Regions from separate parts of the Ruegeria sp. ABM4_193 genome, predicted to be linked through region 2. Evidence: riboswitches for the same ligand, from Rfam matches in the RefSeq annotation. Region 2 holds a riboswitch; the other holds the start of a gene.

Region 1 (3,406 bases), 530 kb from region 2:
AAGCACGCCTGTGGGAGTGGCCTGGAAGTCGCTGATCGCGTTGGTTTGCGTATGGCTTGCCGTGATCATGGATTTACAGGTGTTTTGGGGCGTGCTGTTCCTGATCTGGACATGGCTGGCACTAAGATCCGGGCGCGCCGATTTTGTGGAGCCGATTGATCGGGCGACTCGACCTTGGATGTTCTGGCTTATCACCGGAACGTGGATCGTGCTTAGCTCTTGGGTGATCATTGCGTCGGTTTTCGGTGGCTGGTGATTTTGTGCGAAGGAAGCTAAGCGCTCATTACAAATCAAACGTTTTTTCAGCAGCTTGGTGTCCGATTCCGCTCGTTTGGGAACCGTCGCATGGACATGTTTGCATCAACCAAGAGTGAGCAAAAGGCGCTTTTCTGCCAATTTGGCGACTGTTGGTCGACTCTCCGACACCGGGTGGGTATTTGCTCATGTCTTTTTGCGTCAGCCGAGGCCCCGGGGGTGGGCTTGGTCGCGCATCACTCAACGTCTTCTCAGAGTCAATCGGGATGCCAAACGTTACACAGCACGGATCGTTCAAAAAAAACGTCGGTCTGGATGAAGATCAAATATTAGACCGTCTTGCAGAGCTTTCAGTGCTCAGCCGGTCAAAAGGGTATATGCATGCCGCAAGAATGATAGAAGAAGCTCAGAAAGCATACGCTTTCGAGAGCCAGCATCTTGCAGCCGCTGAAGCATACCGCACCGAGTTACTGAACTTGACGGGTTTTGAGACGACCCGCTCGCCGGAAAACTTGGATTTGAAGCAACGCGGAGGTCCGAGTTTTAGGTCGAGGCGGTCCAGGAAACCGGAATGCTTCCATTCCGACATTGCACATCTATCAGTTAAACCGCAGGGGCAAAGAGCTTTTGTCCTGACAGCCGGGATGCGTGTCGAAAGCAGGAAGGTTACAGCGTTGCGTGGTCAGCAATGGGCAGGCAAACCAATGCGCTTTCCCGCAGAGCCAGAATTCAAGTTTCGCTGATGCACTGTGCTGCGGCCATTTTGTTCATGCCCAACATCGAACATCACCAAGAAATCATGTGCTTGCTGTGATTGGGGTTTATCGCTTGAACAAAACCCCTTGCGACTGCTTGTCCCTGTGATCCCCACGCAATTCGGCGTGTAATGCGCGACCAGCCTGAACGCCAGGACGGGCGCTTACGGTTTCAAGCCAGCGCGCGAAATGGGGTGTGTTGTCCAGTACATGCTGCTGACCTTCCCAAAGGCTGGCCCAACCCCAAATCGACATATCTGCGATGGAGTAGAAATCGCCCGCAACGTACTCATTATCCGCCAGTCGACGATCCAGCACGCCATAAAGGCGGGCGACCTCGGTGCGATAGCGGTCCTTTGCATAGGGCAGGTCCTGTGGTGGGTCCAGTTGAGGGGCGTATTTCAAAAAGTGATGCGCTTGACCGGCCATGGGTCCGACGCCGCCCATCTGCCACATCAGCCATTCCTCAACAGCAATCCGGTCACGCTCGGTCTTGCCATAGAACCGCCCGGTCTTGCGGGCCAGATACATCAGGATCGCACCGCTTTCGAACACGGAAACGGGTTCACCATCAGGACCGTCGGGATCAACAATGGCTGGCATCCGGTTGTTGGGGGCGATCTTCAGGAACTCCGGGTCGAACTGATCGCCTTTGCCGATATTGATCAGGTGAGTCTTGTAGGGCAGCTCCATCTCTTCCAGGGCGATGGACACTTTCCAGCCGTTTGGCGTGGGCCAGAAATACAGATCGATCATGGTCTCTCCTCAGGTTAAAGAGATCATGAGGGTTTCTGAGCAATCGGCAAGAGGGCTTGCGGCAGGCGAAGCGCAAAAAGCTGTGACTTCGGGCGATGCCATCGCAGGGGAAGGCCCGTCGAACCTTTGATTACAGATCTGTGACGGCGGGTTTGTCGGGGTTGACGACTCTGCATGTGCGGCGTAAGGCCAACATCACAGACCACGTGGCGATTTGTTACCGGATTGCGGGCCACGCTAAACAACACCGCTAAAAGGTCAGGATGAAAGACCCCTTTCGCTTGGCCGCGTCTGGGGTTTTTTGTTTGCCTCTGCCAGAGGCTGAAAGGATTGAGATGAGCGAGAACTGGAACAAACGCACCCAAGCCGTCCATGGCGGCATCCGCCGTAGTCAGTATAACGAGGTGAGCGAGGCGATTTTCCTGACGCAGGGCTTCGTTTACGAAAACGCAGAACAGGCCGAAGCCCGGTTTCTGGAGTGCGGACCTGACGAGTTCATCTATGCCCGTTACGGCAACCCAACTGTATCCATGTTCGAACAGCGTATCGCAGCGTTGGAAGGGGCCGAAGACGCCTTTGCAACGGCATCGGGTATGGCCGCTGTCAACGGTGCGTTGACCTCGATGTTGAAGGCAGGCGATCATATCGTCTCTGCCAAAGCCTTGTTTGGATCCTGTTTGTACATCGTCGAAAACATCCTGACCCGCTTTGGTGTGGATGTGACCTTTGTTGATGGCACTGATCTTGAGCAATGGAAGGCCGCAATCCGGCCCGACACCAAAGCGGTGTTCTTCGAATCCATGTCGAACCCGACTTTGGAGGTGATCGATATCGCGTCTGTGGCCGAACTGGCCCACGCTGTCGGTGCCCTTGTTGTGGTGGACAACGTGTTCTCGACCCCGGTGTTTTCGCGCGCGATCGCGCAGGGTGCAGATGTTGTGATCTATTCGGCGACCAAGCACATTGACGGCCAAGGTCGCGCGCTGGGCGGCGTGATTATCAGTACTCGTGACTTCATCCGCGGAACGGTCGAGCCGTACCTGAAGCACACCGGCGGCGCGCTTAGCCCGTTCAACGCTTGGGTCATGCTGAAAGGTCTGGAAACCATGGCTCTGCGGGTCAATGCGCAGGCTGAAAGCGCGCAAAAGATTGCTGAGGCACTGGAAGGGCACCCGGCGCTTGAGCGTACCCTGTATCCCGGCCTGAAAACCCATGCGCAGAACGCGCTGGTTCAGACGCAGCTTGGCGGCAAGGGCGGCACGGTTTTGTCTCTGGACATCAAGGGTGGCAAGGATGCGGCCTTTGCGTTCCTGAATGCGATGACGATCCCAGTGATTTCCAACAATCTGGGCGATGCCAAATCCATCGCAACGCACCCGGCTACAACGACGCACCAACGGCTGAGTGACGCGCAGAAAGACGAATTGGGTATCACACCCGGCCTCATTCGGTTCTCTGTTGGTCTGGAAGACGCTGATGACCTGCTGTCCGATATCCGGCAGGCTTTGGAGGTCTCGCAAAAGTAATCTGCCGCGCCCCGGGCGTCTTTATCGTGCCGGGGCGTGACTTGACGTCAAACTGCAGCGTGATTGTGTGTCCGTACGGATTGCCTGTTGCGCTGTTTCCTGCTGATTGCACCA
Region 2 (3,406 bases):
AAAGAACAGTGTTGGTCGCTGCCTCCCGGACACCAGCCCCACCCCCTGATTTTTTTGCCGAAACTCGGTCCTATCAAACCAGCTATTCCAAGTTTGAAATCTCCATACCGCCCGAACGAGAGATTGGTGAAGTTAACTATCCCAGAGGCGACGACGTTGATCCGAAGACTGAATTTCTTGTCTCTTCTATGTCACGGCTCGACAACGAACAGGCCTTTGTGCGTGCGATCAATGCCGAGGCCAGCCAACTTCCAGCAGGTGAGCGGCAAGGCTTTGTCTTTGTGCACGGCTTTAACACAAACTCGGCGGAGGCTGTCATACGTGCCACGGCTCTGGCAGAAGACACCGGGCGCGAAGGTGTCGAGGTTGTCTATTCCTGGCCGTCAGCTGGAAGTGTGCTCAAGTACCTGGATGACCGCGAAAGCGCGCTGTTCGCCCGGGATTCGTTCAACGAGACATTGACGGCCATGTCGGCGTCGCGTCTGTCGAACTATCTGGTTGTCGCCCATTCCATGGGGAATTTTGTGGCAATGGACACGATGCGTGAATTGGCCCAGCAAAACAAAACGTCGGTTCTGAGGAAAGTAAGAGCGTTGGTCCTCATATCAGCCGATCTGGATATTGATGTCTTTCGCAAGCAAGCAAAGCCCGTCCTCGATCAAGGCATACCCATTGTGCTGCTCACAACGAACGATGATCTGGCGCTCAGCCTGTCTTCAAAAATCCGGCGGCAGGGGGATAGAGTTGGCGACATTACGTCCGTGTCGGAGCTTGGTGGCCTGCAGGTGGCCGTATTCGATTTGACCAATATTCAATCCGGCGATCCACTCAAACACTTTAAGATCGGCACGTCTCCGGAGGTTCTTAAATTTCTGAAGTCGCTGCACCAGTCAGGAGGCGGCGTCATCAGCGGCGAAGCGACAGGTCGCGTCATTACTATCGATGCGGAAACACTGGAAGCTCAGACCGGCGTTGTTCTGACGCAGTAAGTGCGTATCGCGCCCTGCAATTTACCGGGCCAGCAATTTGGTAAGCTCTCATCGGACACATCTCAAAATTTGATTATTGCTTCTGAAAGAGAAACGAAGTTTTTCCATGTGCGTTAAAAATTCGAGCGGATTTCTGCTCACTTGGGGTTATTCTTTGCACGGTAAATGATTGTGGTGGGGTAACCAGGATTAATTTAAGCAATGTCTGGGCGACGCGACTTCCAAAGCGTCGCCCAATTTAACTCAGAGATACGGCGAAAGCGCAATACTGAGGCGAAAAAGTGCCCGCCTAGCGTCCGCTTCGGGCTCGACCCGGGCATCCGAATGTTTCGGTCAGAAATTGGATACTTGAACGACCGCTTCTTCTTTCGTCCGGCTTTCTCTTTTGCACCCGCAGCAGCCTCCAGTAGCGCCTTCAGAGACGCGAGCCACGGTCGCGAACTGCAGATACCAGCCGTTCAAGCCGGAAAGCTGTACGTCGGCAAGGTCCGCAAGTGAGACATCGGCCGCCAAAATCTTGCTGCGGTTGGGACGAACGGCAGCTTTTCCTTCTGCGATGCGGCTATCGGCTTCACTTGTGGCATTGCTGCAGCTGCGAGTGTCAGCGCCGTGTCACTCTCGGTTTGGGCTCAATACCGTCATCTGAAGCTTTTGGTCCGATGATGGCTGTCGGCGCATAACAGACCATTTGCAGGTTTTTGTCGCGCGCCAGTGTTCTTAAGCTCTCCGAATTTATAGGGTCCTTATAGGAAGTCCCATCTTCCCAACCCAAACCAAAGCATGAAGAGCGCCGGACAATTCCGTCCGGCCACCAACCGGCACTCCACCGGTGGTTTTCGCACGTTGCGGCATGCGCTTCAGTTGAAGAAGGGGATCAGCAATGGCTGACATCAACACACTGCTCGGATGGTCTGAGCTAATCCCGTGGGGCCAAGACCGTGACCCACATGCCAAACCCGATAACATCAAACCTGAGACATGGGTTCGGTCTGACCTGATCGTGCGGCCCGAGCAGGTAGAGACGGCACAACAGCTAGGCTACCCAATCTATTACCCGGATCAAATCTGGCGCGTACGTGACGGTGAGAGTTTTGTTCTGGACTGTCCCGACGCAATAGCCACGCACCATGTGGCGAGTTGGTACCGTCTCTGGGCGGGCGAACTGCCGGACGAGATTGAAGAAGACACTGATGCCCCGATCTCTGACGAGCTTTCAGAGGAAGAACTGCTGCGTGCCCTTATCAACGCCCAAGTCGAAGGAGGTCGAGTATGAGCATTCACATGGCGGGCTCCGGTGAGGAGCAGATCATCGATCCAGCACAGGCCGAGCAGGATGACGCACTGGCCAAGGCGCTGACGCAGTCCGACCTACAACACCGCCGTCATGACCTCAACGCCGTCCGTCAAATTCACCGGGTGGCCGAGGCCTACAACAAGGTGGTCTATGGCATCGGTGGTCATGACATCGACATCGATCCACCTGCAGTGTCCGAGCGCCAGTGGCGATGTGTCCTGAAGTTGGCCGCGACGTTCATCCAGAGCGGTGGCACCATGACCCCTGCGCAGGTGCGTCACGAGTGGGCGATCCACATGGCGCAGGAGGATACCCTGCAATACCTCAACAACGACCTGCTTGTCCCGTTCGAGGAACTGGATGCGCGCGGACAACTGATGGAGCGTGCTGGTACCGAGGCGATGCGTCGGGCGATGAACCCTCCACTGATCATAGAAGACTATACAGTGCTGACGGACGAGGCTTTGCTGTATCAGGTGCACGCGAATGACGATCAGGTTGCTGCAGGCGAGTTGGCGCGGCGTCGGGTGCTGAAAGCGGTGTCGCAGCATAAATGAGAGGGTAGCGGGGACCCTACGGGGACCCGAGCCAATACATCGGCAATTGTGCTCGCCGATAGCATCTCTAGTGAGCTGTAATTGATAGGTTAATTATGGTGCTGCTGGAGAGAATTGAACTCTCGACCTCTCCCTTACCAAGGGAGTGCTCTACCTCTGAGCTACAGCAGCGCTGTGGGCGGGTGATTAGACTCAAACGAAACGCGGCGCAAGGGTGTCTGGACGGTTTTTTTCGCCTCCTGTAGAGAAAGATCATGACAGATAAAAATTCACCCAAAAAACAAGGCAAATCCGGGGAAGCGCGGGAAGAGCGTTTGAAGGCGGCGCTGAAGGCGAATATGGCGCGGCGCAAGGCGCAGGCCAAGGCGCGGGCGGCCTCGGGGGACAAAGCCGATAAGGACGAGGGATAAGAGCAGATGGATTCGATTCTTGTAACGGGCAACGGCCCGCTGAACGGGCAAATTCCGATCGCGGGGGCCAAGAACGCGTGCCTGACGCTGATGCCCGCAACTTTGCTGAGCGAAGAACCGCTGACGCTGACCAATGCGCCGCGACTGAGCGACATC

Evidence for each region. Region 2 has a riboswitch for S-adenosylmethionine ahead of ACXADZ_RS13500 (hypothetical protein). Riboswitches for the same ligand answer to the same signal wherever they lie in the genome.
Region 1: linked by a shared signal. The riboswitch ahead of metZ (O-succinylhomoserine sulfhydrylase) and the one ahead of ACXADZ_RS13500 (hypothetical protein) in region 2 are both predicted to bind S-adenosylmethionine.

The regions. Positions count from the first base shown of each region.
Region 1 is NZ_JBSWTT010000001.1:2,165,670-2,169,075, reverse strand. It holds gene ACXADZ_RS10805 (VOC family protein) at 1-256, shown strand, start outside; gene ACXADZ_RS10800 (hypothetical protein) at 522-998, shown strand; gene ACXADZ_RS10795 (glutathione S-transferase N-terminal domain-containing protein) at 1,077-1,766, opposite strand; SAM riboswitch at 1,963-2,040, shown strand; gene metZ (O-succinylhomoserine sulfhydrylase) at 2,102-3,292, shown strand.
Region 2 is NZ_JBSWTT010000001.1:2,694,722-2,698,127, reverse strand. It holds gene ACXADZ_RS13505 (alpha/beta hydrolase) at 1-989, shown strand, start outside; SAM-I-IV-variant riboswitch at 1,763-1,872, shown strand; gene ACXADZ_RS13500 (hypothetical protein) at 1,870-2,262, shown strand; gene ACXADZ_RS13495 (hypothetical protein) at 2,259-2,840, shown strand; tRNA gene ACXADZ_RS13490 (tRNA-Thr) at 2,937-3,011, opposite strand; gene ACXADZ_RS13485 (hypothetical protein) at 3,095-3,250, shown strand; gene murA (UDP-N-acetylglucosamine 1-carboxyvinyltransferase) at 3,257-3,406, shown strand, end outside.